3 regions of the Paenibacillus sp. N119s genome follow, and region 3 is predicted to be linked to each of the others. Evidence: predicted binding sites of a transcription regulator. Region 3 holds the regulator's gene; each other region holds the start of a gene.
What was found. Region 3 encodes Rex, which represses fermentation and respiration genes when NADH is low (regulators of the CRP and FNR family bind a similar motif). Its sites were predicted from a motif close to TTGTGAAATATTTCACAA; they were not measured.

Region 1 (10,088 bases), on a different contig from region 3:
CTCGGGGGTAGGGGGACAGACTGGCCACCAGCAGGGGATTTTGTTGTTGCGAATGGGAAAGGTCCCTTTTATGGATATGACGGGAGAAGCTAACTTTACTGCATTAATACAAAAATACCGCAAGTCTGGTGGGACCGTGCTTGTGTCCGGACTCCAGCCTCAACCGCTGGAACTACTACAGAAAACCGGATGCTACGACATGATCGGGCAAAATCATTTTTTTGAACATACAGGAGAGGCTTTAACGGCAGCTCTTGCAATGGTAAATCAGGATCGGTGCAGGGGGTGCAGGCAAATGGCTTTTCGAGAATGTACGGGCCTGTGCCGCAGAACCCAGGAAACCAAATCTTCCTTTCCAGAAGGAGCCGTTTCGGTTCCCATACCTGTAAATAGCGGCAGATAGCGTTCTTCTACAATTGCTGCTGATTGGCTAAAAACCTCTTCCATTTTCGAAAATAAATGCGAGTCTTCACGTTGCATTTGGTTTCGGATCATAGAAGAGGTTTTTCGCTCTTTCAAGAAAAAAAGGAATAAAATTCAAAAAAATGCTTGAATATCTGTTTTTATGACACTATACTAGATTCAAAAGATACCAATTGTTTCATTCTTTTGTTTTAAATTGTATTTTAATATATATGTTATATCAACCTCCTCGATCACTTCTAGTATTTTACCCTACCTTTTTCTTCATCTTTTTAACTTGCTTTTTCCTAGACTTGTCCACAATTCTTAATCGAATGTCCTTCCTTGCGGTCTGCGCCAAAGATGGTTCACCTCAGAATATGACCTATGATTTCACCCCGGGATCTATATTTTTAAAGGAGGTGAGTACCAGAGGCTATTTGTGGGCTTTTCACGTTGCTGCCCTTAAGGCTGTCATTGAGAATCAAAAAACCAAGTATAAGGAGATGAAAAGTATTGATTAAGTCGAAACGTATCAAAAAAACGCTGTCGGCCAGTTTTACCGCTATTCTTGCTTTTTCTCTGATTTCTCCGGTGTATGCGGATTCCAGCACAACTTCTTCAGCAGGGGCATCGACGATTTCCGCCAAGGTTTCAGCCAAGTTGAATCAGCAATTCAGTACGAGCGAGTATGTCACCTATCTAGTTAAATTAAAAGATCAGGTAGATACGGAGTCTGTGGCTAAGCATGCTTTTCAGAAGGCTTCTGCCGAGCAGATTTCCCCCGCCGCTGCCATGCTTTCTGTACGTAAAACGGTTGTTAATTCTCTCATGGATACCGCAGAGAAAACTCAACCCTCCGTGGAAGAATACTTAAAGAAGGAAGTCAATAACGGAAACGTTAAAAAGTATAAGAGTTACTTTATCGTGAATGCATTTGCGGTAACCAGTACCAAAGAGGTCATGGATAATCTCGCCACCCTGCCTGAGATCGACAAAATTTTACCGGATGAAAAGCGCGAGCTGCAAAAGGTAGAAATCGATAAGGATGCCCAGCCGGCAGGGGAGCAATCAACAACAGATCAAGCAGTTGCAGATCAAACTGCTGTCGACCCGGCTGTGACGGAAGAGAATGCACAAAAATCGGTGCAAGAATCCGTATATAAAGATGCGGTAACGCCAAGTCGTGTGGAGTGGAATATTTCTAAAATTAAAGCACCAGAGGTTTGGGCCAAAGGTATTGACGGCAAAGGCATTGTCGTTGCTAGTTTGGATACAGGTGTTGAGTATACTCACCCGGCATTGAAAAGAAAATGGCGCGGGCTGGATGCTTCTGGTCAAGTCGTAAATCCAGAGCTGAGCTGGTATGATGCGGTGAGAGGCGCAGCGCTGCCAACCGATTCCCATGGACATGGTACACATACGATGGGGACAATCGTTGGCTCAGACAGCGACGGTACGAATCAAATCGGCGTTGCCCCAGGGGCCAAGTGGATTGCCGTGCGAGTATTTAATCCATCTACCACAGATTCCATCTTGCTGGATGGTGGGCAGTGGATTCTTGCACCTGTAGATAAAAACGGCGAAAAGCATCCTGAACTTGCCCCGGATGTGGTGAATAATTCTTGGGGTGGTGGACCTGGCCTGAACGAATGGTATCGCCCAATGATCAAGGCGTGGAGAGCGGCTCAGATATTCCCCGAATTCTCCGCAGGGAACACAACATGGTCAAATCCAGGCGGAGCCGGGTCTGTAGCCAATCCGGCGAATTTGCCGGAGGCTTATGCCACAGGGGCCACGGACGTTAACAACAAGCTGGCCAGCTTCTCGCTGCGCGGTCCTTCTCCTTATGACGAAGTGAAGCCTGAAATTTCGGCTCCTGGTGTCAACATCCGTTCTTCTGTACGGGGTGGAGTGTATGAGGGAGGCTGGAACGGTACTTCCATGGCAGGTCCGCATACAGTCGGATTGGTGGCACTGCTTCTTCAGGCCAAACCATCATTGACGGTGGATCAACTGGAGGATGTGATTTCGAAAACCGCAACACCGCTGACTGACAGCCAGTATCCGACTTCACCCAACAACGGCTATGGAAATGGTCTGATCGATGCGCTTGCTGCGGTGAATTCCGTACTTAACTAAAAATAATCAGACAGGTTAAAGAAAGATCCCCGAAAATCCCTTTGGTGGCTCGTATAAGGATTGCACGCAACGGCTAACCGTGTGTTGCAATCATGACGTAGCGGCTTAAAAGGGGTTTTCGTACATAAATGAACATAAAAGTCATAGAATTTCAAGAAAAATGCAAAAAAATGACTTGTATATCTGTTTTGGTAACTTTATACTATCCATAATATATGATTTTATATCAATTTTTAATATAAAATGTAATGATATAACATGTTTTTTTCTTCGAATCGCTCCTGCTCTTTCTCCTAGGTATCTACTAGAGTTTTATCGCTTTTCTATTGGATTTTAAACTCACCTATGAAGTACTTCCATCTATGAATCGCCTAATAGTTTTGTGTTTCACTATAATCTATGAAGGAGGTGGTCGCCAACACATCGTATTGCGCAACCCGCGTGTTTGATGTGCAAGGCATGAGGTCTGACTCTGTACAGGTTATTTCGGAAGCATTAAACCTAGTAAAAGGAGTGGAGAAGTAATTGATTAAACCTAGACGTTTCAAGAAACCGTTTTCTATTGGACTCTCTTTGCTTATGGCCTTTTCATTTGTTCAACCCGCTTTAGCGAATAACACCCCGGATGGCTCCAAGCTGGAGCTGAAATCAGCCTCACACAAGGTCACGACCGCGAAGGTGTCCCCGAAACTGACCCAACAGTTTGAGGAGAACAACTATGTTACTTATTTGGTCAAATTAAAAGAACAGGTTGATACCAATAAGGTTTCCAAAAATGCTCTCCAAAAGGCCTCACTTGAGAAAATAACACCTTCCGCTGCCAAAATGGCTGCGCGCAGCCATGTAATCAGCTCTCTGCGTGAAACGGCTTCCAGAACCCAATATGGGCTTGAAAGTTATTTGGACAAGCAATCGGAGAGCGGCGGAGTAAAGGAATATAAAAGCTATTTTATAGTCAATGCTTTGGCTGTCACGAGCACCAAGGAGGTGCTGGATCATATTTCGAAGCTGCCCGAAGTTGATAAAATTTTGCCAAATGAAACACGTTATCTGCAAAAGGTAACGGTTGATAAGCAGTCAGAGAACACAGGCGCCAAAGCGGCTGAAACAGCAACGGCAGCAACAGCAGGAACAGCAAAGTCTGACACAGCACAGAAAGCTGTAGAACCGAAAAAGGACGATGGCAAAACATCGGCATTGCCTGGCAATACAGGTAAGAACGCTGTAGACCCATCTACGGTGGAATGGAACATATCCCATATTAACGCACCTCAAGTGTGGGAAAAAGGAATTGACGGAACCGGAATCGTGGTCGCCAATCTCGATACAGGCGTTGACTACACGCATCCGGCCCTGCATCGCAAATGGCGTGGTCTGGACGCGGCAGGCAATATCGTGAATCCTGAGCTGAGCTGGTACGATCCGCATAGTCATGCGCCGCTTCCGGTCGACCAAGAAGACGATTCCCATGGGACGCATACGATGGGCACGATGGTCGGCTCCGAGGAAAATGGAACGAACCGAGTGGGCGTTGCCCCTGGTGCGAAGTGGATTGCGGTTCGGATTTTTAATCCGGAAACGACGGATGCGATTATACTGGACGGCGGTCAATGGCTGCTTGCGCCAAAAGACGCACAAGGTAATCTTCATCCCGAGCTTGCTCCGGACGTAGTGAATAACTCTTGGGGAGGCGGACCGGGCCTTGACGAATGGTTCCGGCCTGTAGTTCAGGCATGGCGGGATGCTCAAATCTTCCCTGAATTCTCCGCAGGGAATACCTCTCTCTCCAATCCGGGTGGACCTGGATCAGTAGCCAATCCAGCCAACTATCCGGAATCCTTTGCCACTGGGGCAACCGATATCAATGACAAACTAGGCAGTTTTTCATTGCTGGGACCCTCACCTTATGGTGAGATCAAGCCCGAAGTTTCCGCGCCAGGAGTAAATATCCGATCATCCGTAGCCGGTGGCGGCTATAAAGGCGGGTATAATGGTACTTCCATGGCGGGCCCTCATGTTGCCGGTCTTGCTGCTCTATTACTGCAAGCGAATCATTCTCTTACAGTAGACCAGCTGGAGGAAATTTTGATGAACACAGCTACACCACGCACGGACAGCACTTATCCTACTTCGCCAAACAATGGATATGGACATGGTGTCATTAATGCACTCGATGCAGTCGGATCTGTTATCCAGGGTCTAGGCTCCGTATCCGGTAAAGTCGTAACGGGCGGCGACGATCTGGAAGCACCTGTTCTTGAGCATACCCCGCCTGCAGCTGCATTCGAGGGTCTTGATATACCTTTGACGGCTCATGTAACAGATAATGTCGGCGTGACAGCCGTTGAGGCATTTGCCAAAACAGCGGGTTCGTCAAACTATGTATATATTCCGTTGGAGCGGACCTCCGGAGACAGCAAAGACGGTACATATCAAGCGTCCATTCCGACCTTTTTGGTGGATAGCGCAGGTCTGGAATACTATATCCGTGTAAATGATTACGGTAATAACGGTTTTGAAACGGAAGTATACAAGGTGAATGTCTCCAAGGGTGTTACACCAGGCTACACGCAAGACTTTGAAAAAGACATCGCCGGTATCAATATCGGGGGTCAAGGTAGTGTTTGGAAATGGGGAACCCCGACAAGCGGCCCTAAAAGCGCACATTCGGGTACAAAGGTCATTGCGACCAATCTCGAAGGCCAATACCAGACTAATACCAACAGTTATTTTATGGCCCCTCCCATTGATCTGACCAAGAGTTCCAAGGGGGCGCTGGTCAGCTTCAAGCATTGGTATGATCTTGAAAATAATTCTGATTTCGGCAAAGTGTATGTAGCGACCACAAACAATCAGAATGCGTTTGAACAGGTTTTATCGTTTACTGGCACCAGCAACGGCTGGAAAACACAATATCTTGATTTGCGAGCATTTGCGGGTCAAAAGGTATACCTCCTGTTCAACTTTACTAGTGACAATACAATCGTGAAAGATGGCTGGTACATTGACGACCTGTCCATTCAGGAGCCAGATGCTGTTGCGCCTGCTGCACCTGGTCATTTGACGGCAGAGGCAGATACGGTAGGTAACGTCACACTCGCTTGGAATGCTTCCTCTGATGAGGATGTGAAGCAGTATAAGGTGTATCGTTCTACCCAGTCCGGCAAAAATTATACTTCTATCGGTACAACCTCTGGACTGACTTACACAGATACAATCACCGTCAGTGGTGCGACCTATCATTATGCAGTGTCGGCCGAGGATTACAGCGGTAACGAAAGTGCAAAGTCGAACGAGGCTTCACTAAGAGTGGACGTGCCGGACACGCTGTATAGCGATCATTTTGACGGCAGCTCAGACAATGGCTGGACTCATTCCGGTACCAAGGATGAGTGGGAACGCGGCGTTCCTAAGGAAGTAGGACCGGAGAGCGCATTGTCCAAACCGAATGTGTGGGCCACTGATCTTGACGGCAACTATGAGAATGGTGCCGACTTTTCACTGGTTTCTCCAAAAATTAATTTGAATGGTATACGCAACGCAACACTGACCTTCAATCACTGGTTTGAAATTGAAGGCGGCTATGATTATGGATATGTAGAAGTGTCCAAAAATAATGGCGACACATGGAGTGAGCTGGGCAAATTCTCGCATAATACCAATGGCAAAAAATGGACTCCTGTTTATTACAACTTAGATAGCTATACTGGCAATGAAATTCAGGTTCGCTTCCGTCTGAAATCGGATAACAGTGTGAACAAAAATGGCTGGTATATTGACGATTTCCGTGTGCTGGGTGTTCCGGCTTCGACCGTGACCAAGGATATCATACCTGATTCCAAGATCAAGCCAGAAAAAGCGGAAGAACAGTTCCCGTTGTTCAAAATTACAAGCACTGAAAAGAGTGAATTCCAAGAGAAGGTGAAACCGGCAGAAGCATCTGTGGAGCGTGGACGTGTTGGTCTCGACAGTCTTCCAGCTAGTGCTACGGTTACCGTACTGGAAACCGGACGTTCGGTGAAAACAGACCCGACCACAGGCAAATACAGCTTCACTCATGTAGCGGGTGACTACACGCTAAAGGCCGAAGCTTACGGCTACGTGCCTCAGACGAAAGCAGTCACGATTGAGAATAATAAAGTCATCAGAGCAAACTTTAGTCTCCAGGCTGTCCCTCATGGTACGATTCACGGGGTTATTACCGACAAGCAATCCGGTGAACCGATCCAAAAAGCGAAAGTAATGGTACTGGAGGATGCACGTGTTGCTCCGGTAGAGACGAATGAGGCTGGAGAATTCACGCTGGACGTGTTGGAGGGAACATACACATTATCCATTGCAGCCGAAAATTATTATAGTGACAGCATTTCCGTTACGGCTCCTCCAAATGGCAGTGTAGAAGCGAATGTCACGTTGAAGCCTTTCATCGGCTTCCAAGGAGGCATTTCCTATGATGACGGCACAGGAGAAAATGCCAGAGCCTTTAACGCGGCAGGCAATTCATGGGCAGTGAGAATGACACCTGAGTCCGAAGTGGCACAAGTGACAGGGGCATCGCTGCTGTTCTGGAACTCTGCCTTCCCGAATCCGGGAGGAACGGCATTCCAATATTCTGTCTATGACGCCTCCGGTGCAGCAGGAGCACCTGGACGACTATTGGCTGGTCCATTCGACGGGACTGCCGTTCGGGATGAGACACAATGGACGACGGTGCAGCTTCCAGAGCCGGTGACGGTTCAAGGCGATTTCTACATTGTATATACACAGTCTGCTGTAGGCACACAGTCACCGGGTCTTGCTACAGATGAAAACAGTCCCAATGCGCTTCGCAGCTGGCAAGGTGTAAGCGGCACATGGAGCCAATCACCTGAAGCGGAAGGGAACTACATGATCCGGGCGATCGTCAGATATCCGGTGAATGCTCCAACGATTACGACTCCTACGAAGGCAACGTATACACAGGAGGATACGATTACCGTCACAGGAACTTCTCCGGCAGAAGGAGCTGATATTCAGCTCTTTAACGGCAAGGAACTGGCCGGCACAACGAAAGTGAAGGATCGTCAGTTCAGTTTGGCTGTTGATCTTCAGCCAGATGCTAATCTGCTAAGTGTCCAAGCGGCGGTATACGGTAAAGTAACAGATCGTTCCGAGCCAGTGGTTGTGACGCTCGATCAGACCAAACCGGGTCTGATCCTGACTTCACCGGCTGAAGGAGCCCGTACGAATGCGGGGGTCGTCAGTGTAACCGGTACGGTGTACGACGAGTTCCTTAGCGAATTGACGATTAACGGCGAGCCTGCTGCATTCGGAAGTGACGGAAGCTTTAACAAGCGGTTGCTTATTAACGAAGGTGAAAATCAAATTACAGTGACGGCCAAAGATCTTGCCGAAAATGAAACAACTGTTACACGCTCGGTGTATGTCGATACAGCGCTGCCGAAGCTTGAAAATATTAATCCTGCCGAGGATGTACGTATCATACCAGGGCAGCCGGTACGAGTATCTTTTGACAGTGCGTCTGGCTTGGAGGCGTCCTTCCATGTGGAGCTGCCCTTTAACCTATCCACTCTGGCCCGCAACGAAATTCCATTAAATGAAACTTCGTCAGGCCACTATGAAGGTACTTATCTCACTTCATCTTCTCTGAACCTGGAAGGCGGAGTCATCGTGATCCGGGCAAGGGATGCAGCGGGGAATGAAGTGGAGACGGAGGCGCCGGGAAGATTGTATGTAACCCCTGGCGGAGGAGAGGGCCCTGATCCGAATCCACCTACATCGAATGAAAAGCCGGTAGCTATCATTCAGGCGAATGACTCAGCCAAGAAGAATAAAAATGTACAATTTAACGCCAAAGCTTCCCGTGATGCAGATGGTGAAATCGTCAGTTACAGTTGGGATTTTGGCGATGGCGATACAGGGGTTGGTTCGAAGGTGAAGCATAAATTCACCACAGCCGGAACGTATACTGTGGAGCTTACGGTGACGGATAATGACGGCGCAAGCGGTAAGGCAGTGCATACCATCACAATCCGTTAGCAGTAAGGGAGGAAATTCCCTTTTTAGAACAGCAATGCAAGCAAGCCCACAGCAAGTCCCTATTCATAGAGACTGCTGTGGGCTATTTTTAAATTGTCGAACAGCCCGGGAAGCGATACAATGAACATTAATCTATGAAGTGAATCGTTTCACAACAATATTTTTTAGCAGGAGAGGATCATATTGATTCATTTGCAAAAAGAAAGCGGACGTATCCGTCTTATGCTGGATGCCTATTTTATGGGGGAAGATATCGTGGTGCTCATATCAGGCGGCGATCAGCCTCACTTGGGAACGATTACAGCAGGGGCTAGGCTTGAGCCGGTTCAAACCGTTCAATTGCAAAACCACAAGGAATTTTATATTACCGAAGAAATTGCAGTCCGCTTGCGAAAAGAGTTTGCAGGCAACTTTGCCATTTGCTGCGGGACGCATTTGGATCATGCCACCAAGGACGAAATCCGAGTGCTGACAGATATGGCTATACAATTGGGAAAAGAGCTCATTGAAGAACTTAAGCAAGCACGCTTATAGAGACTTTTCTAAGTGAACTCCCGAAAGAGTAGATGGCGATAGGGATACTTACTAAAGGGGTATTTAAAAAGCAATGCAAAGCCATCATCCTCAATGTGTACGGATTTTAGCGCAGAGGAGGGAATTAAACTGCGGATCATGACATGAACGGCCCGCTGGTCTTGCCTGTTGATCGCTTTGGCTAGGGCAGAAGCAAAGCTTTGATTGCGTGCCAATTCGCGATACAGCGGAAAAACGGCTTTGGCAATAGCGCGATGAACCTTCGGTTCAAATGTAAACTGCACCGTCCCCGGTGGAATCGTCGTACCGTTCGTATAATAGAGCATCGGTGGCTGAGTGAAAAAGGAAATAAAGTAGCCGATGCCATTCGTGCCTAAGCCTTGTTTGGCGGCAAACGGCGCTACCGAGCAAAGAAGGGATTTCATCCGATCTAGGTTGCCTTGAACGACAGCTCGCGACCATTGGATGGCAAAAGTACGGCGGATTGCGATAGCTTTGTAAAATGGCAGCATGGCGGCGGATATTTTCTGAAGTGTTTTTGCATGTAAGCGTTGGTGAGGTGAGCCCTTCCTGCGGGATGTTCCACGATATGGCATAGCTCCGTCCTCCTTGGCAGGATGCTCTCATGGAGCACAATTTATCTGTAATTAGGTATACTGTATGCCCGGTTATCCCAAAAAGTGCTCAGATGCTATGCTTCTTCCTTTTAGCGTTCTCAGTTGAAAAATTGAAATAAGTACTGTCCTGATTTGTAAGATTGTGGTACCCTAGAACGTATATATTGCTATTTTACATAATGGAGTTGAATTAAACAGATGAGTGACTTGTACAAGGAGCCTCGATCTTCCGATCCTTTTCAGGAGTCGAACGATTATAACGCCCCATTTAACCAGCCCCCGGTGGTCCCACCTACTAACAGTAAAGCTGTTGCCTCGATGGTGCTCGGGATTTTATCTGTTGTCATACCCTAT
Region 2 (10,088 bases), on a different contig from region 3:
CTACTTTCTATTCGTTTATGGCTTAAATAGGTTTGCGTACAGACCCTAGTTAACAAACTAAAAAAAGTTATATGAGCAAAAAGGGATCGATGTACAAACGGATCGGGTGAGGGGCTGAATCATGGCTCGTGGACATTGTTGTATCGTATGTATTCTAAAGCAGACATTCCGATAGTTCTGATTTCCGTAAATTCATACCTTCGACCTAAGCACAGTTTGCCTTGGTGAAGTACTGTTTGGGTTGGGGGAACAATATATTCTGGTCATTGGCAGTAGCGTGATTGTTCATAATCTGCGTATTGTCAAATGTGGAGTGGCAATCCTGCAAATAAAGCTAAGGTTATCCGTAGAAGCTATGAGCTGGGGAATTTAAGTTATCTATGCTTGCAGTTTTAAGGAGTGCGGGGCAGAAGAAGTTCTCTAAAAATGGGGGAGTGGAATTAATTTAGGGAGTGTTATAAGCTAATAAAGGCTTATAACACTCCCTTTTACATAAAAAAATGATTTTATTATATCCGGCAAATCTCACGTGGGCATAATTCACAGTGGCAGACGCCTTGCAGCATTTCCAAATCCTTAACAACGATCATACCATTATCGTACTCTACTGCATTTTTCTTACGCAGATCACTGAGCATCCGATTTACGCTTTCCCGAGTAGCACCAATCATATTAGATAAGTCAGTATGAGTAATTTTTTTATGAATTAGGATATAGTCGCCGTGAGGCTCACCATAGGTATTGCATAGTCGGATGAGTGTTGAGCATAGAGCGCCAGGCTTACCGTACATCATCAAATCGCGGAACTTGGTCTGAGTAATGCGGTGATGCGAACCCATCCATTTCATAAAGTCAATCGCAAAATCACAATGCTGACAAATAAGCAGCTCCAAATCGGTATGATCGATTACGCCAATATCACTATCCTCCAGTACCTCAGCAGAAAAAGAATGCTTGGTACCGAAAAATGGATCGGCTTGACCCACAAGATCGCCGCTTTGATACATATATAGAATAAGTTCCTTGCCCTCATCCGTTGTTTTGGTTACTTTTACGCGTCCGCGCTTAATATAAAACAGCTTATCCGCTGTATCTCCTTCCCAGAACAAATGCGAGCTTTCTGGCATAACTCGATCTTTCATCATCACTTGCAACCGGTTGAAGCTGGCCTCCGAGAAGCAACAGGTGTTGCCGCGGGCTTCCATTACATTTGTAGGGTTTCTCATCGTCCATTTCCCCTTTGTATCCTATGTTTTTTATCTGCAACTTGATCAATTCAAATTCATTATATACCTGTGCAATGAGTTTTTGGGGCAAGAAGAGGGGGGAAAAGTGGCAGAATTCCAAACTTTGTGATTAAATTCACGTCATAAAATAAAATTTTAAATAGATTGTGAAAAAAATCACAAAATATCTTGGAAAGCTGTGTTACGATCAGTGCGTAGACAAGAGATAGTACACGAGATAACAGGAGGATGAGGGAAATGGCTGTTAAAAACGAGGTTATCCAAAAAGAGCAAAGCGCAGAGCAGTATATTCAAACGCTGATTGACCGGGCGAACCGGGCACAGCAAGCTTTCATGAGTATGAATCAGGAACAGATTGACGAAATCGTACAAGCAATGGCACTCGCAGGGATGGATAAACATATGCATCTGGCGAAGCTGGCTGTTGAAGAAACAGGACGCGGTGTGTACGAGGACAAAATCACCAAAAACATGTTTGCAACAGAATATATCTATCACAGCATCAAAAATGAGAAGACTGTTGGTGTCATTGAAGATAATGATTTCGATAGCTTCCAAAAGATTGCAGAGCCAGTCGGCATCATCATGGGGATCACTCCAGTGACAAACCCGACTTCGACTACAATGTTCAAAGCGTTAATTGCCATTAAAACACGTAACCCAATCATTTTCGGCTTCCACCCATCTGCTCAATCGTGTAGTGCGGAAGCAGCCCGTATCCTGCTTGAAGCAGCTGTTAAACATGGTGCTCCAGCTGATTGCATCCAATGGATTGAAGCACCTTCGATGGATAAAACAAATGTACTGATGAACCACCCTGATGTAGCATTGATTTTGGCAACTGGTGGATCAGGCATGGTTAAGGCAGCATATAGTTGTGGTAAACCTGCATTAGGCGTAGGTCCTGGTAACGTACCTTGCTTTATTGAAAAAACAGCCGACATCAAGCAAGCTGTGAACGATCTTATCCTTTCTAAATCTTTTGATAACGGTATGATCTGTGCTTCGGAGCAAGCTGTAATTATCGAAGAGCCAATCTTTGAGCAAGTGAAAAAAATGATGATTGCTAACGGTTGCTACTTTGTAAATAAAGAAGAGGCAGCTAAGCTCACTCAAGGAGCTATGAATGTAGAAAAATGCGCAGTGAACCCGGCCATCGTCGGACAATCTGCTGTGAAAATTGCTGAAATGAGCGGCATTACAGTACCGGCAGGAACAAAAATTTTGGTCGCAGAGATTGAAGGGGTAGGAACCAAATACCCATTGTCTGCGGAAAAATTGAGTCCAGTATTGGCTTGCTACAAAGTAAAAAATGCAGAGCAAGGTATCCAACGTGCTGCTGAAGTCGTAGAATTCGGCGGTATGGGTCACTCGTCAGCTATCCATTCGCAAGATGAGGACGTTATTGCTCGGTTCGCAAACCGTCTGCAAACAGGACGTATCATTGTAAATGCACCTTCCACACACGGTGCAATCGGTGATATTTACAACACCAACCTTCCTTCGTTGACACTTGGTTGCGGTTCGTACGGTCGTAACTCGACTTCGTCGAACGTATCGGCAGTTAACTTGATTAATGTGAAAAGGGTGGCGAAACGGACGGTGAATATGCAATGGTTCAAAGTACCTTCCAAAATCTATTTTGAGAAAAATTCGACACAATATCTTGCTAAAATGCCTGATATCACACGTGTAGCCATTATTACTGACCCTATGATGGTGAAACTTGGATATGTGGATCGCGTTATTCATTATTTGCATCAGCGTCAAACACCAGTAGCGATTGAAGTGTTCTCTGAAGTTGAACCAGATCCATCGACAGTTACCGTAGAACGTGGTACTGACATGATGAGACGCTTCCAACCGGATTGCATCATCGCACTCGGTGGCGGTTCGCCAATGGATGCAGCTAAAGGCATGTGGTTGTTCTATGAATATCCAGATACTGATTTCAATAACTTGAAACAAAAATTCATGGATATCCGTAAACGGATTTACAAGTACCCACGTCTGGGACAAAAAGCACAATTTGTAGCCATCCCTACAACCTCGGGTACAGGTTCGGAAGTTACTTCGTTCGCAGTAATTACAGACAAAAACCTGGGCAACACCAAATACCCACTGGCTGACTATGAGTTGACTCCTGATGTGGCAATTATTGACCCTGAATTTGTATATTCGCTGCCTAAAACAGCTGTAGCAGATACTGGTATGGACGTTCTGACACATGCAATCGAGGCTTACGTGTCTGTAATGGCTAATGATTACACAGACGGCCTGGCGATTAAAGCCATTCAACTGGTATTCCAGTACCTGGAGCAATCGGCTCTGGTCGGCGACAAGTTGGCTCGCGAAAAAATGCATAATGCTTCCACACTCGCAGGTATGGCGTTTGCTAATGCATTCTTGGGTATTAACCACAGTCTTGCACACAAGTGGGGCGGACAATACCATACGGCTCACGGTCGCACAAATGCGATCTTGCTGCCACACGTTATTCGCTACAATGCGAAAAAACCGACAAAATTTGCTTCGTTCCCTAAATATTCGCACTTTGTTGCAGATGAGCGTTATGCAGAAATTGCACGCATACTGGGACTGCCTGCACGTACTACTGAAGAAGGGGTTAACAGCCTGATTGATGCGATTCGTAAGTTGAACAAAACACTCGGTATCGAGGAATCGTTCCAACAACTTGGTTTCGATCCAAAAGATTTTGAATCACGTGTAGATTATCTGGCTGACCGTGCTTTTGAGGATCAATGTACAACTGCGAATCCAAAGCTGCCGCTGGTTACTGAATTGGCTGATGTATACCGCAACGCCTTCTACGGACGCTTCGACCAATAATGTAATTCGACCAATAATATAATAGGTAAGAAGAGGCTTGTAACAGAGCGTTTTCCCGTACAAAACCGATGCAGGCTCTCTATATAGAGAGCCTCTTGGTTTGGGAAGGGAGGTGAACGGCTAGGCTATAGATATACGCGTGAAGCTAGGGAAAATAAAGTGATAAAAATCACTCATAATGTGATCTTTATCACATACTACACTCTATCATTATTCTACAATAAGAGTGTAAGAAAGGTCCCGACACTGAGCGTAAGGCATCGGTGAAAAGGCCGGGCTCAAGAAATAGTTTAAACGTGAAAAAAATCACAAGTCCGGAAGACCAAACAATTTGGAGGGATTTACATGTCGGTGATTGAGAGAGAATTACAAGAGCAACAATCTGGCTGGAGAGGTTTTAAAAAAGGAAAATGGACTAGAGAAGTTAACGTCAACGATTTTATTGAAACCAATATCTCACCTTATGTTGGCAATGAAGAATTTTTGGTTGGTCCTACTGCCAACACAACTGCACTGTGGGAAATTGTATCTGATCTTACTAAAAAAGAGTTGGCAAACGGCGGTGTACTTGATGTAGACGTAAATACGCCATCCACCATTATTTCACATAAACCAGGCTACTTGGACAAGGACAAAGAACAAATTGTCGGTGTACAAACAGATGCTCCATTCAAACGTTCTTTGCAACCGTTCGGTGGAATCCGGATGATGATCGATGCTTGCAAAGCCTATGGTTTTGAAGTGCCACAAAGCATTGTAGACATCTTCACTCATATTCGTAAAACGCACAACCAAGGTGTATTTGACGCTTATACAGATGAAATGAGAGCAGCTCGTAGAGCTGGTATCATTACTGGTCTGCCAGATGCATACGGTCGTGGTCGTATCATCGGTGACTATCGTCGTGTTGCTCTGTATGGTGCAGACTTCTTGATCCAAGATAAAAAACTTCAATTGAAAAGCCTTGAAGTTGACTCCATGGAAGAAGACGTAATTCGTCTGCGTGAGGAAATTTCCGAACAAATTCGTGCTTTGAATGAATTGAAACAAATGGCTGCTGAGCATGGTTTCGATATCTCCAAACCAGCTAACAATGCAAAAGAAGCTTTCCAATGGGTATATTTCGGATATCTGGCAGCGATTAAAGAGCAAAACGGTGCAGCAATGTCCTTGGGACGTGTATCTTCATTCCTTGATATTTATACACAACGTGATCTTGAGGAAGGTGCACTGAACGAAGAACAAGCTCAGGAACTGGTCGACCATTTTGTTATGAAACTGCGTATTGTTAAGTTCCTGCGTACACCTGATTACAACGAACTGTTCAGTGGTGACCCAACTTGGGTAACAGAATCCATCGGTGGTATGTCTGTCACTGGAGAAACTCGTGTTACCAAAAACAGCTTCCGCTTCTTACACACACTGTACAACTTAGGGCCTGCTCCAGAACCTAACTTGACTGTACTGTGGTCAGAAAAGTTGCCTGAGGGCTTTAAGAAATATTGTGCAAAAGTTTCTATTGAAACTAGCTCCATTCAATATGAAAATGACGATCTGATGCGTCCAATCTATGGCGATGATTATGGTATTGCTTGCTGTGTATCTGCCATGAGAATCGGTAAACAAATGCAATTCTTTGGTGCTCGTGCCAACTTGGCAAAAGCTCTGTTGTACGCTATTAATGGCGGTAAGGATGAAAAATCCGGCGTTCAAGTAGGACCTGAGTTCCCTGCTATTACAAGCGAAGTGCTGGACTACGAAGAAGTGTTGAGCCGTTTCAAACCTATGATGGAATGGCTGGCAAAACTGTACATGAACACTTTGAACGTTATTCACTATATGCATGATAAATATAGCTACGAACGCATTGAAATGGCGTTGCATGACCGTGATATTCTTCGTACCATGGCTTGTGGTATTGCGGGTCTATCAGTTGCAACTGACTCCTTGAGTGCCATTAAATATGCAAAAGTTAAACCAATCCGTAACGAAAAAGGAATTGCTGTCGACTTTGAAATCGAAGGCGAATATCCTTGCTACGGTAACAACGATGACCGCGTAGATACTATCGCTGTAGAATTGGTAGAAACTTTCATGAGCATGATTCGCAAACATAAAGCTTATCGTAATGCGGTTCCTACTCAATCCGTACTGACCATTACTTCCAACGTGGTGTACGGTAAGAAAACAGGTACAACACCTGATGGACGTAAAGCAGGCGAACCGTTTGCACCGGGCGCAAACCCAATGCATGGTCGTGATAAAAAAGGCGCTTTGGCATCTCTGAGTTCCGTAGCCAAATTGCCATATGAACACAGCTTGGATGGTATTTCGAACACCTTCTCCATTGTGCCTAAAGCATTGGGGAAAGAAGAAGAAACACGCAAAACAAACCTTGTTTCAATGATGGATGGCTACTTTGGAAGCCACGCACATCATCTGAATGTCAATGTGTTTGCTCGTGAACAACTATTGGATGCAATGGAACACCCAGAAAACTATCCACAACTTACGATTCGTGTTTCTGGCTATGCCGTTAACTTTATTAAGCTGACTCGTGAGCAACAAATGGATGTTATTAACCGTACTTTCCACGGTACAATGTAAACAGGTTTTACAATACCCAATATTACAATGACGCACGCATAGCGGATGCGGGAAGGATGATACAACATGTTGAAAGGTCACATACACTCATTGGAAACCTTCGGGACCGTCGATGGTCCCGGCATCCGCTTCGTGCTCTTTATGCAAGGATGCTTGTTGAAATGTCAATATTGTCATAATCCAGACACTTGGGCCTTGAATGAAGGTAATCCGATGACGCTAGAAGAGGTATTGGCTGAGATTGAGCCGTATTTAGCCTATTACCGCTCTTCGGGAGGCGGATTAACCGTATCCGGTGGAGAACCGACACTGCAAGCTCATTTTGTAGCAGAGCTGTTCAGGGAAGTGAAGCGTCGCTGGAATTTGCACACGACATTGGACAGTAACGGCTTTAATGATGCGGCCCGTATCCATGATCTACTGGATGTAACTGATTTGGTGTTACTGGATATTAAGCACATCGATAACGATAAGCATATTAAGCTTACAGGCAAATCCAACGACCGTATGCTAAGTACGGCTCGCTGGTTGTCGGAGCAAGGGCGCAAAATGTGGATTAGACACGTATTTGTACCAGGTATTCATGACGACGAGCAAGATCTACTCAATTTGGGACGGTTCATTGGAACGTTGAACGGAGTCGAGAAATTCGAAATTTTACCTTACCATCAAATGGGTGTTTATAAATGGGAAATGCTCGGTAAGGCATATCCGCTGGAGGGAGTTCCGTCTCCAACAGATGAAGAAGTTCAACGTGCTTACCGACTTATTGAGGAAGGTCGTCTAGAGACTGCAGGAACAAATGCTACCTAACGTCCATCAAAATGTAAATGGGTCAGAACTACTTTCAGATTGTGAAGCCGCCGCCACATCAGATCAGATGGTCGGCGGTTTTTTTGTTGTTGAATTTTTGCAGTCACAGGAGAAAGTTCCCTTTTTTTCATGATCGTCAAAATTTCCTGAAACTTTTTAGCAACTGTCGCGTCTAATAGTATGACTTTTCACGGGAATGATAATAATTTGGGGATAGAAGGAGACAGACAATGAATTTCAAGAAATGGACCATGCTCACCGCCCTGGCGGTAGCTCAGGTGGCCGCAGTAGCCCCTGTAGGAGCAGAAGCAGCATCAACAACCGTTCAATCCACCGATTCGGTTAACGCACAGCAGGCTCAGACCAATGTTGCTGATTCCGGCGGTCAGAATAGTACTGGAGATCAAGGTGGAACAAGCACAACCAATAATACTGTAACATCTGGTAACACAGGTGTATCCAATGATCCAATGACTGGTCTGCCTACAGATACCACTAACGGATCGAACGTAACCAATGATGTATACAGTGGGGACGGAACAATCACCAATCCTGGTGGAGCTCCTACTTCCATGAATGCGAATCAACTGATTTTGTATTTGAACAGTGCTAAAATGGAACAAAACGGACAGGTATATACGGCAACTCAGCCGATGACCGTCAAGGACGGGGTTTCCTATGTAGCTATTCGTTCTCTTGTCAGCCGTGTCGGATTGCAGTTTAGTTATGACACAGCCACCAAAGAAACTGTAATCACTCAAGGAACAAATGTTCTGCGCTTCAAAACAGACAGCAAGGTTTATACGGTTAATGGTGAAGCTAGACAAATGAAGGGACCGGCTTTCCAGCAAAAGAACGTATTTATGGTGCCGTTGACCTCGATTACACAGGCCTTAAATATTCCTTATACTGTGAATAATACGACTAAACAAGTTATCATGGATTTGAATCAGAAACCAAAAGCTTCTTTTACGGTTCAACAAAAGGATATTTATGCGGGTGAAACCCAAGTTACGTATTTGACCAAGGAATCTTCTCCTACAGGTCTTCCGATTGTGAATCAACGTTGGGAAGGGAAGCAGGACGTATTTCAGGAGCCGGGTACATATGTAGTTACCTATTCCGTTCTTGACTCTGCTGGGAACTGGAGTGATCCTTACTCAGTAATAATTACAGTAAGACCACCAAACCAGCCGCCAGTGGCTCTGTTTACAACGGATAAAAAAGAGTACAAGATGGGTGAAAAAATCACTATTACCGACCTGAGTACTGATGATGAGAATGCTATTACTAAGCGCGATTGGGTGAATAAGAAACTTGCTTTCTTCCAACCAGGAGATGTAACAATTACCCTGACCGTAACTGATAAGCACGGCGCAACAAATAGCATAAATCAAACAATTAAAATTACGAATGAACTGCTGTACAACGAAGATGATTTCAACAAAATTTTTACGCCATATGGCGATAAATACAGTGTAGATGGCAGCCAGGTGCCTACTATGGCTACTATTCCTTTGACCAGTACATCTTCACCACGTCTTCTGATTCGTGCTAACAGCCCAGAGCGTGTGTTCCAGGATGGTATCGTGTATCAGGAAACCGGCTCAGGCAGCACGCGTATACTCGTCCATCATGTTAATGAAACGGGCCGAGATGTGAAGATGTACGTGATTGCGACGAATAACAATGTCACTCCAACCAATATAAACGTCGAAAATTCTGGTTTTGCTGGTCCATCTGAATTTGCAACGGCTGCGGGTAAAGTTTCAATTCAAAAATATTTTCAGTCTATGATAGATGGAAACAAACGTTCCAGCACAGTTCTGAATCCGGGCGAAAGTCGTATTATTTTACAGGATTTGAACGCTCAAAAAATGAAACCAAAACAAGTCATTTCTCTCTTGTCCGATCTGTATACGGATCAACCAATCCAGTATACGGTCATCATGGTGGATGCAAATGCAGATCCAATGACTGTACTGCCTACACTGGCAAAACTGCCTAAGGACGGTATTCATAACCGTGGAACATACGCGAATTCAGATATCTCGCTTAATTATACCGAAGAGGTTGGGAAAACAGCCCAACGTATCGTTCTAGGTGATAATAAGGTAGACCCGAACCTGATTGGTACCGACGGTCTGGACGGCTCTTCTGCTTCCAATGCCGGTAACTTTGGTGTCGTGTATAAAGTTAAATTGGACCATGTAGCGCCGTATTCACTGATTACATTTAACCCACGTGGAGGCGAATATTCCGGCTATGCGATGGTGAACAATCAAGTTGTGGGAATTCCAACCAATGGTTCTGTGCAAGCACCAAATGAAATGAGTGTACTGTATCGCACAGGTCATATTGAAGAAAGTGTAGAAATGTATTTCACTGCAGCTGCTGGTAGTAATCTGCCGGTTTCTATAGTAGTTATGCCTATGCCAGCTATTAAAAATTAATTTGAAATAATCGGTGTTTTTTACCGGCTTAGACCATTTTGAGTCTCATCATTCACCGTTTTAAAAGTCGATGTCATTACAGAATATAGACGTTCTCCTGTTGCGAACTTAGTTGCAG
Region 3 (10,088 bases):
CTGCGTCGCAGCTGGATTCAATTGTTAATTAAGCTGGGAAAGGACACAGCATCAGACTGGTTAGAGCTTTACAAGACACTGCCTTCTTCGTTCCGCGGATTACCACCATCGGTAGAAATGCATGTGCAGAAAATAGCTGAACTGGCAAACTCTTGGACACAGCAGGCAGTAGTCGTTCGGATTAAGGATTTAAATATTACTGGAAATGAGCTGGTTCAGGCAATGAATCGACCAGGTGGACCGTGGCTGGGACAGCTGATGGAACAGCTTTTACAAGCGGTCGCTTGCGGAGATATCCCGAATGAAACAGAAACATTGCTTCAGGAAGTGAAACGGGTGATGAGTAGTGAATAATCATGAGAGACTGTTAGGCATACTGGAGGAAGGTTCATCAGATTACGTATCTGGTGAGGAGATTAGCCGCCGCCTCTCCGTTAGTCGCACAGCAATATGGAAGCAAATCAACAAACTACGTGAGCTGGGTTATAATATCGATGCCTCTTCGCGCCGGGGCTATCGGTTGATATCTCGGCCTGACCGACTGGAAGTCTCCAGATTGTCAGATCTAGTAACTACACAATCGTTTGGCCAGCGTATCATAGTGCTGGATTCGACGGTATCCACTCAACAGGATGCTATGCGTTTGGCAGAAGAGGGTGCTCCAGAGGGAACGGTAGTGCTGGCAGAGGAACAGACAGCAGGCCGGGGACGTCAGGGACGGAAATGGTATTCCCCTCGCGGTAAAGGGATATGGATGAGCATTATATTGCGCCCCACCCAGCCCTTGGCTTTTACCCCTCAGCTAACGCTGCTTACAGGTGTGGCGGTATGTCGGGCTATTCGCCGACTGACGGGTGTGGAGGCAGGTATTAAATGGCCAAACGATCTGCTGATCCATGGTCGCAAGGTATCCGGTATTCTGCTGGAATCTGCAACAGAGGATCAACGGGTTCGCTATTGCATTGCAGGAATTGGCATCGACGTTAATTTGAATGTAGAAGATTACCCGGAAGAGCTATCCCATGTAGGGACATCTTTGAAAATAGAAGCAGGGCTTGAAATTGACCGTACTACACTGATTGCTGTAGTTCTGGAAGAAATGGAGCAGCTAAGCAAGCTATATGCCGAGCAGGGGTTTCAGCCTATAGCTATGCTGTGGGAGGCGTTATCCGTGACGATGAACCGCAGCGTTCGTGCACATACGGGACAAGGGGTAGCGGTAGAAGGTACAGCGGTCGGCTTGGACCCTTCAGGGGCACTCTTGATTGAAACGGATCTTGGAGAGCGAATTCAGGTCATTTCAGGAGACATACAATTGTAGAAGCGACCTTAGCTGTGAAAAACGCTCATAATCTTTCTGTTCCCTGTGTAAAACTTCACGTGAAAAAGTGGATGTTTTTTGTTATACTGTGCAGGAGGCGGCATCGGACGGTCCGAGCTGCACTCCAAGGGCACATGCTCTACTTTAGCAAGTTTGTAAGACCATCATAACTTCATTTGAAGGTTACGTTGGATTCTGCTCTGAGCCGAACAGGACCGAGACAGAAGGGACGATCTCAAAATGAGTGTCTTTTTTGGCTGTTCGGACCTTTTGATGACGCAGATGTACAAGCGTTCATAAAAGGTTATTTTTTGTGCCAAAAAAAGATGGAAGGGAGCCATTCGAAATGGCAGGAAAACAAGCGCTGAATATTGTGAAAATGAAAAAAATGAAGCAGGAGGGCATTCCGCTCAGTATGCTGACCGCCTATGATTATCCATCGGCTAGGATAGCCGAGGAAGCGGGAATTGACATCATTCTCGTCGGGGACTCGCTGGGTAACGTAGTTCTTGGTTATGATTCGACCATCCCTGTGACCTTGGATGATATGGTGTACCATTCCCGGACAGTGGCAAGAGGGGCTGAGCATACATTTATCGTAGCGGACATGCCTTTTATGACATATCACGGTAGTATATCCGAAAGTCTTCAAGGCATCCGTCGTCTGATGCAGGAAGGACATGCGCATGCGGTTAAATTAGAGGGCGGAGCAGAAATCGCCGATGTTGTAAAAGCGACTGTTCAGGCAGGTGTACCTGTGCTGGGACATATCGGGCTTACTCCGCAATCCGTTAATCAGATTGGCGGCTATCGCATTCAAGGTAAGGACGAAGCGGACGCACGCCGATTGATGGCAGATGCCAAGGCGTTAGAACAGGCAGGTGCCTTTGGTATTGTCTTGGAATTGGTGACTGAGGAAGTGGCAACGGCGATTTCTAAAGAACTTTCCATTCCGACGATTGGAATCGGTGCAGGACGTGGATGTGACGGTCAGGTACTCGTTTATCACGATCTGATTCAATATGCTTCGCCTTATTTCAGCAAACGTTTTGTGAAAACCTATGCCGATGTAGGCGGCTTGATCCGCAGCAGTATTGAGCAATATGTGAGCGATGTAAAAGGGCGGGCATTCCCTGCCCAAGAGCATGTGTTTAGCGCGGATGATCGCGTTGTGGAGTCCCTGGAGTCCTTGTACGGACAAGCAAAAGGACAAGCGCTGGAACAAGCTAAGGAAAAGGTGGAATCTCAGTCATGATCATCGTAAGAGAAGTAGCTCAGCTCCGCAAGGTTATTGCCGAACGTCGGCAGCTTGGAGTCAATGGAGAAAAAAAAGCACACGATTCTGCCTCATTACTGCAACATAAAGTTGGCTTTGTACCAACAATGGGATACCTGCATGAAGGGCACGCGAGCTTGATGCAAAAGGCGCGCGAAATGGCAGATACGGTGGTGCTTAGCATTTTCGTAAATCCAATTCAATTTGGACCTACCGAAGACCTGGACAGCTACCCTCGCGATGAAGCTCGTGATCTGGAGGTAGCTCGGCGCGAAGGCGTGGATATTGTATTTTTGCCGACGGTAGCAGAAATGTACCCGCAGCCAACCCAAACCAAAATTCACGTATCCGCTTTGACAGACCGCTTGTGCGGTGCTTCCCGTCCAGGTCATTTTGACGGTGTGACTACAGTGGTAGCCAAGCTGTTTAATATGGTAGGTCCTGATTTGGCCTTTTTTGGAATGAAGGATGCGCAGCAGGTTGCTGTGCTTCAACAAATGGTGACTGATCTCAATATGAGTGTGACCCTTATACCTTGTCCTATCGTGAGAGAGGCCGATGGTTTGGCTCTTAGCTCCCGTAATGTATATTTGAGTGCGGAACAGCGTAAGCAGGCGTTGGTCCTGTCCCAGTCCCTGCGTAAGGTGCAAGAAGTGAGCGAAGATATCGTACAGAACACCATTACGATGGAGCAGATACGTCAAATGGTGGAGTCTACCATTGCCTCTTCTCCTTTGGCGGATATTGACTATATTGAAATATTAACTTTTCCTGGTCTGGAGCCCCTTCGCCTTGAGCAGCGTCTATGTGATGTGCAGGACGACATCATTGTTGCGCTGGCTGTGAAATTTGGGAATACCCGACTGATTGACAATATAAGAATACAGAAAGTGGAGGTACTTTCCCATGTTTAGAACCATGATGAAATCTAAAATTCACCGCGCGACGGTTACCGAAGCCAACCTGAACTATGTGGGGAGTATTACCATAGATGAAGATTTAATGGAGACATCGGATCTGCTGGAGAATGAAAAGGTTCAAATTGTAAACAATAACAATGGAGCTCGACTGGAAACCTATGTGATCCCAGGACCGCGTGGAAGCGGCGTAATTTGTCTCAACGGTGCGGCAGCCCGTCTGGTTCAGCCTGGGGATACAGTCATCATTATTTCCTATGCTTCCATGTCAAATGAAGAGGCCAAAACATACAAGCCAACTGTGGTATTTGTGGATGAACATAATAAACCAGCCCAAACGATGAACAAGGAAGTACACGCGACGATCATGTAATGAATGGGAGTGCGGATGAAACCCCTCATTTAAGCGAAAAATGTGATTGTAATAATCCATCTTTCGTAAGGGCGGGATGCACATGTTCCAGCATGTATTCGCAGAAATGAACAGCATGTTAGATGATATCGTGAAGCATTACCCATCAGCCCAGGGCCCCCGCAGACAGGAGCTGCTGCAGAATTGGAGTCTGCTGCGGAGAATGAGTGATGGAATTATGGATGAGTGGCTGGCTTTTGAGGAAAAAATGGTTTGCTTGCGTGCGGCTGGCTTTTCCGCAGAGACCGACATGTCTGACGCTGAATTGCCAGAAAAGGAGCTGCCGGCTTTTAACCGGGGGCAGGGGTATTATCGATTACTTATGTACCCTGAGGCCATCCAGCAATTTAAGCAGGTGCTACAGCATTTTCCAAACAGCTGGCAGAGTTGCATGTATATGGGGATGGCTTATTTTCAACTGGATGATTCAGCAGAGGCTGTAGGCCATTTTCAGAAGGTGCTGCACCTAACTGAACAACCAGGACTAAAAGCCGTCATTTTTAATGCGTTAGGCTGTTTGATGGCAAAGCAGGCTGACGTAAAAGAGGCGCAAAAATATTTTGCTCTCGCACATCAGTTCGATCCAACACTACCCGAGCCACTGCACAATATGCAAGCCTGTTTGTCTGGTGCCGAAAAGCTTCGATGCAACAGCTCCATGTTAACCTGGATGTAGCTGTCAGACACCGAATAAGACGATGCATGCCCACCTCCTTGGGGGCCGTGTGCATCGTCTTTTTTGGCTGTCTTAATTTCCAAACAGGCAATCTTCTGCTATGCTATTATACGGAGTTATTATTTTTGTATGTGTCAAAAGAAAGGATTAAGCTCGAATGAAATTTGCGGTATTGGATTTTGAAACGACAGGCACCCAGTCCGCGGATGATATCATTCAAGTCGGACTTGCAATTATAGATCATGATAACAGCATTTCCCGTGTTTACGGCTCTTATGTAAACCCTGGCAGATCTATTCCACCTTTTATCACCGGCTTGACCGGGATTACAGACGATGACGTCAAAGACGCGCCTTCACTCGAAGAAATGATGATGGAACTCGTGCCTATGCTGGATGATGTCGTGCTGGTCGGTCATAATGTGGCGTTTGATTTCAATTTTTTGCAAAGCGCTTTGGATCGGTGCGGATACTTACCCTTCAGCGGTAGAATTTTGGATACGATGGATTTTCTAAAAATCTTGTTCCCGTCGCTATCTTCTTACCAATTGGGTTTTGTTTCCTCTGAGTTTCGGCTGGCACATGACCGCCCTCATCAGGCAGACAGTGACGCGTTGGCTACAGCTGAGGTGTTTTTAAAGTGTCTAGGTGAGCTTCAGGCATTGCCTTTGATAACGATACAGCGGCTTAGCGATTTGTTTGCAGAGGAAGACAGTGATCTTGGTTGGTTTCTTGACGGTATTCGGGAAGAGAAAGAGCTTGATCCTATTCAGGATTTGGAGAAACATCAATTTTTCCGTCAGCTTGCGCTTAAAGTGGAGGATTGGACCGAGCTGGCTACTCCGCGTAGAGAAGATGATCCGAATCCGCTGTCAGGTGTTTCCTTTGAGGAGTATATGGATGATGTGCGGGACAATTTGCGTTCATCCTTGAGCCAATATGAGGAGCGCGAGGCCCAGATCCAAATGATTGAGGGTGTAAACCAAGCCCTGAGTCAAGATAAGCATTTGTTGATTGAGGCGGGGACAGGAACAGGGAAGTCCCTAGGTTATTTGCTTCCGTCACTATATCATAGTGTAAAATATGGGCAGAGGGTCACCGTAAGTACGCATACTATTAATCTGCAGGAGCAATTGCGAGAACGTGATATTCCGATGCTGACAAAAGTGATTCCGTTCCCGTTCCGGGCTGCCATTTTTAAGGGTCGGGGACATTATTTGTGTCTGCGCAAGTTTGAACATAAAATAAACAGAAGAGACTTCGCGACACCAAAGGAAGACTTAATTACAGCGGCTCAAATGATCGTCTGGCTGACGCTGACAGAAACCGGCGATGATGAGGAACTAAACCTAAGCAACCGTGGAGGGGATTTTTGGGAAACGGTGGCCAGTGATTCCGAGTCCTGTCTTGGTCGTTCTTGCCCATGGTTCCGTAAATGCTACTATCATCGTGCACGTCATGAAGCAGGAACAGCGGATGTGGTTATCACGAATCACTCCAAGTTGTTCACCGACGTCAAAGCAAGTCACCAACTGCTGCCGAGCTATGAACATCTGGTCATTGATGAAGCTCATCATCTAGAAGAAGTAGCTGGCAAGCACCTGGGCATGCATATGAAATATTTCACACTTGTGCACACGCTGACTCGATTGTTCAAGGACAGTAAGAATGGACAATTGCCTTCGCTACGTCAGCAGTTGGCAAAATCGGGGCATGAGAAGTCAACAGAATGGGCCTCAACCATTGACCAGCTGTATCCACTCGTTTTAGAGGTTAAGGAAACTTGGGACCTGTTAAGCGATAAGCTGTTTGGCATGTTGCCGGAACGTACTGATGCAACGCCGGGAGAAACAGGGCAGTTTTCTTCACGTCTGAAACCGTCGGCGAAGCCCGCGAAGTGGGATCAGGCGGCAGCATTGGAAAATCAGCTATATGTAACGCTGAGCGAAATTTTGCGCAAGGGCGACAAGCTGATGCTGGATGTCAAGGAAGAACATGACGATTATGCGGCAGATAGTCTCATTACAGATATTACGGGTCTGTTTAAGGATTTGGCGGGAATTAAGGAAAATTTACGTTTCTTTATACGACTCGATGATGAAACAACCGTATACTGGCTCGAAGCGAGTGGGCAATTCCGTAGTAAGTCATTGCAATTTTATGCGGTGCCCGTCGATGTGAGCCGTCAGTTGAAAGAAATGTTTTTTGACAAAAAAAGAAGTATTATTCTGACATCTGCTACTTTATCGGTAGATAAGTCATTTCAGTACATGACCGAGCAACTCGGCTTGCAGGAGGCTGCGGATCAAGGACGATTAATGACTTCTCAGCTCCCATCCCCTTTTAATTACAGGGATCAGGTGTTGCTGGTCATTCCGCGGGATTTTCCGAGTGTGAAGGGTAGTGTAGGGGATGCACACTTTGTAGAGATGCTCGTTAGCTCTCTAGGGGCGACTGCTCAGGCAACGCGGGGGAGAATGCTTGTTCTGTTTACTTCCTATCGGATGCTCCGGCAAGTGTATGAGCCGCTCAAAGAAGCGCTGGCATCCAGTGATATTACCGTGTTAGGACAAGGTGTGGACAGTGGAAGCCGCAGCAAGCTAACCCGCCGGTTTCAGGAAGCCAAAGCTTCTGTACTGCTGGGAACCAGCAGCTTCTGGGAAGGCGTCGATATTCCAGGGAAGGCACTGACTTGCCTGGCCATCGTTCGCTTGCCGTTTCAACCGCCCAATCACCCGTTACTGGAGGCAAAAAGCGAGTTGCTCCAGCAGCAGAAGAAGAATCCATTCATGAAGCTGTCTGTACCACAGGCAGTGATCCGTTTCAAACAGGGATTTGGTCGGTTGGTACGTACAGCGAGCGACCACGGAGTCGTCATTGTCTACGATACACGTGTGATCGAATCCTATTACGGAAAGCACTTTTTGTACTCGTTGCCGGGACCCAAAATGGAGCATATGCCATCGGAGCAAATGGTGCCACGCATTGCGGAATGGCTCCAATCCGCCCCGGAGACAGAGGCACAACGGACGGACACCTAAGGTCCGTTACAATTAGGGGGAGCAAGTATGAAATCAGATAAAATTTCAGAGGCTGTCGTACGGAGGTTACCCGTATATTTACGCTATCTGAATGCACTGCACAAACGGGAAGTGGCTACGGTCTCTTCTCAAGAGCTGGGGCAGAGGCTGGATTTGAATCCGGCCCAAATCCGTAAAGACCTGGCCTATTTTGGCGATTTTGGCCGGAAGGGTATCGGTTATGATGTTTCTTATCTAATTGAGAAAATACGCCATATCCTGAAAATCGACCAGCAGATTAATGTAGTACTGGTCGGAGCGGGTAATCTGGGTCAAGCCCTCTCAAACTATAACGCATATTTAAAAGACAATATGAAGATTGTGGCAGTGTTTGATGCGTTTCCAGATAAGGTTGGGACCAGAATCAATACACTGGTCGTTCAGCCAATGGATGAACTGGAAGCGACTGTGAAGGAAAAAAATATTCGAATCGGGATTATTACAGTGCCTGAGTTTGAGGCACAGCACGTAGCTGACAGGCTCATTGAGAGTGGAGTTGGGGCGATTCTGAACTTTGCACCTATCATTCTCAAGGCACCGGCTAACGTTCGGATACATGCCACAGATTTTACAACTGATTTGCTTAGCCTCGCATATTATTTGGAGGATGGAAAGGAAGAAGCACAAGATGACAGTGAATAAATGGGTAATTAAAAACGGTTCTTTTGCCGTAAATGGAGCCGAAGCGGGAGTAATTCATGGTTTTATGATTGTGGAGGATAGCCGCATTACTTACATTGGCGAGACTTTGCCTGCTGGTGAGGAAGAGACGGAAGCAATCGACGGTAAGGGGCTATTGTTCTTACCTGGTCTGGTGAATACTCATGGTCATGCGGCGATGTCTCTGCTGCGAGGATATGGAGATGATCTGGCCCTTCAAGTGTGGCTGCAGGAAAAAATGTGGCCTATGGAGGCCAAGTTTACATCTACAGATGTGTACTGGGGAACATCTTTGTCAGTGTTAGAAATGCTAAAGGGTGGAACCACGACTTTCCTGGATATGTACGACCATATGGATGAGGTGGCTCGTGTAGCTGAAGAGTCTGGCATTCGTGCAAGTCTGATGCGTGGAGCAATTGGACTATGCTCAGAAGAAGAACAGCGGATCAAGCTGGCCGAGGCCGTAACTTTTGCGCGCAACTGGCATGGTAAAGCAGACGGCCGTATCACAACCATGATGTCACCGCATGCCCCGTACACATGTCCGCCTGCGTTTATCGAGAAATTCGTACAAGCTGCACATGATCTCGATTTACCATTGCATACGCACATGTCCGAGACGATCGCCGAAGTTGAGCAAAACGTACGTGATTACGGTTTGCGTCCAGTTGCACATTTAGATAAGCTTGGCTTTTTCTCTCGTCCTTCCCTGGTTGCCCACGGCGTTCACTTGAACGACGAAGAAATTGCCTTATTAGCAGAACGAGGTGTAGCGGTCTCCCATAATCCAGGCAGCAACTTGAAGCTGGCAAGCGGCGTAGCAAGAGTGCCTGAACTACTGCGTGCAGGAGTGACCGTTTCTCTTGGAACAGATGGTCCTGCCAGCAATAATAATCTGGATATGTTCGAGGAAATGCGTCTGGCGGCACTTATTCACAAGGGAGTGTCTGGTGACCCTACGGCAGTTCCTGCCAATGAAGCACTGCGTCTGGCAACAGAATATGGCGCAAAGTCAATCGGTTTAAAAGAGGTAGGAGCGCTGGCAGCAGGCAACAAGGCTGACTTTATCGCGTTAGATCTGAATCAGGCTCATTTCTTGCCGCGTACAGATCTTATTTCCCATGCCGTATACTCTGCAAGTGCCAAAGACGTGGCTCATGTATGGGTAGACGGCCGTCAGGTTGTGAAAAATGGCGAATGCCTGACGATGGACGAGGAACGTATCAAACATGAGGCACAAGCCGCCTTTGAAGGGCTGCTGTCGCGCTAATTCAGGTGTCACATCCCCTTAGAGAGGAAGCACAGGTTTGAAAAATAAGAAAAAATGGATAGCGGTCGCCATTTTGGCCGTAATACTGATCCTGGTCAGCATTTTCTGGTATTATTCCTACGTTACTCAAGACCAGGTGGCTGAGAAAAATGCCGCTATCATTAAGGCCAAGCAAGTGGGTGGTCTGGTTAGCACGACTCAGACATGGAAGTCTGTATGGGATCAGATATATTGGGTAGTTGAAGGAAAAAACGCACAGAATGAAAATATAATGGTGTGGGTTCCCTTTCAAAAAATGGAGGGACAACCTAATGTACCTGCTGCAGATCCAAAAGGTGTTCACACTGAGCTGATGAAAAACGGAGTCGACGAACAAAAAATGACGGCGATTATCCAGCAGCAACTTCCTAATGTGAAAATTGTGAGACTCCAACCGAGTGTGTTCAACGGCGAATATGTATGGCAACTGTTTTACGA

Region 1: lpdD (prenylated flavin chaperone LpdD) is a predicted target of Rex. The motif match lies at 8,721-8,738, and genes of this name have one in related genera.
Region 2: adhE (bifunctional acetaldehyde-CoA/alcohol dehydrogenase) is a predicted target of Rex. The motif match lies at 1,392-1,409, and genes of this name have one in related genera.

The regions. Positions count from the first base shown of each region.
Region 1 is NZ_JCAJRU010000121.1:3,941-14,028, reverse strand. It holds partial or broken gene AC5V8P_RS14805 (SulP family inorganic anion transporter) at 1-403, shown strand, start outside; gene AC5V8P_RS14800 (S8 family serine peptidase) at 919-2,544, shown strand; gene AC5V8P_RS14795 (S8 family serine peptidase) at 3,070-8,583, shown strand; gene lpdD (prenylated flavin chaperone LpdD) at 8,767-9,117, shown strand; gene AC5V8P_RS14785 (hypothetical protein) at 9,126-9,713, opposite strand; gene AC5V8P_RS14780 (DUF4190 domain-containing protein) at 9,933-10,088, shown strand, end outside.
Region 2 is NZ_JCAJRU010000076.1:9,502-19,589, reverse strand. It holds partial or broken gene AC5V8P_RS11195 (IS5/IS1182 family transposase) at 1-30, shown strand, start outside; partial or broken gene AC5V8P_RS11190 (dioxygenase) at 112-396, shown strand; gene AC5V8P_RS11185 (Crp/Fnr family transcriptional regulator) at 510-1,226, opposite strand; gene adhE (bifunctional acetaldehyde-CoA/alcohol dehydrogenase) at 1,485-4,097, shown strand; gene pflB (formate C-acetyltransferase) at 4,443-6,704, shown strand; gene pflA (pyruvate formate-lyase-activating protein) at 6,771-7,517, shown strand; gene AC5V8P_RS11165 (copper amine oxidase N-terminal domain-containing protein) at 7,748-9,970, shown strand.
Region 3 is NZ_JCAJRU010000007.1:6,438-16,525, forward strand. It holds gene AC5V8P_RS01920 (CCA tRNA nucleotidyltransferase) at 1-354, shown strand, start outside; gene AC5V8P_RS01925 (biotin--[acetyl-CoA-carboxylase] ligase) at 347-1,321, shown strand; gene panB (3-methyl-2-oxobutanoate hydroxymethyltransferase) at 1,668-2,576, shown strand; gene panC (pantoate--beta-alanine ligase) at 2,573-3,511, shown strand; gene panD (aspartate 1-decarboxylase) at 3,504-3,887, shown strand; gene AC5V8P_RS01945 (tetratricopeptide repeat protein) at 3,970-4,602, shown strand; gene dinG (ATP-dependent DNA helicase DinG) at 4,760-7,642, shown strand; gene AC5V8P_RS01955 (redox-sensing transcriptional repressor Rex) at 7,670-8,323, shown strand; gene AC5V8P_RS01960 (amidohydrolase) at 8,310-9,611, shown strand; gene AC5V8P_RS01965 (cell wall elongation regulator TseB-like domain-containing protein) at 9,649-10,088, shown strand, end outside.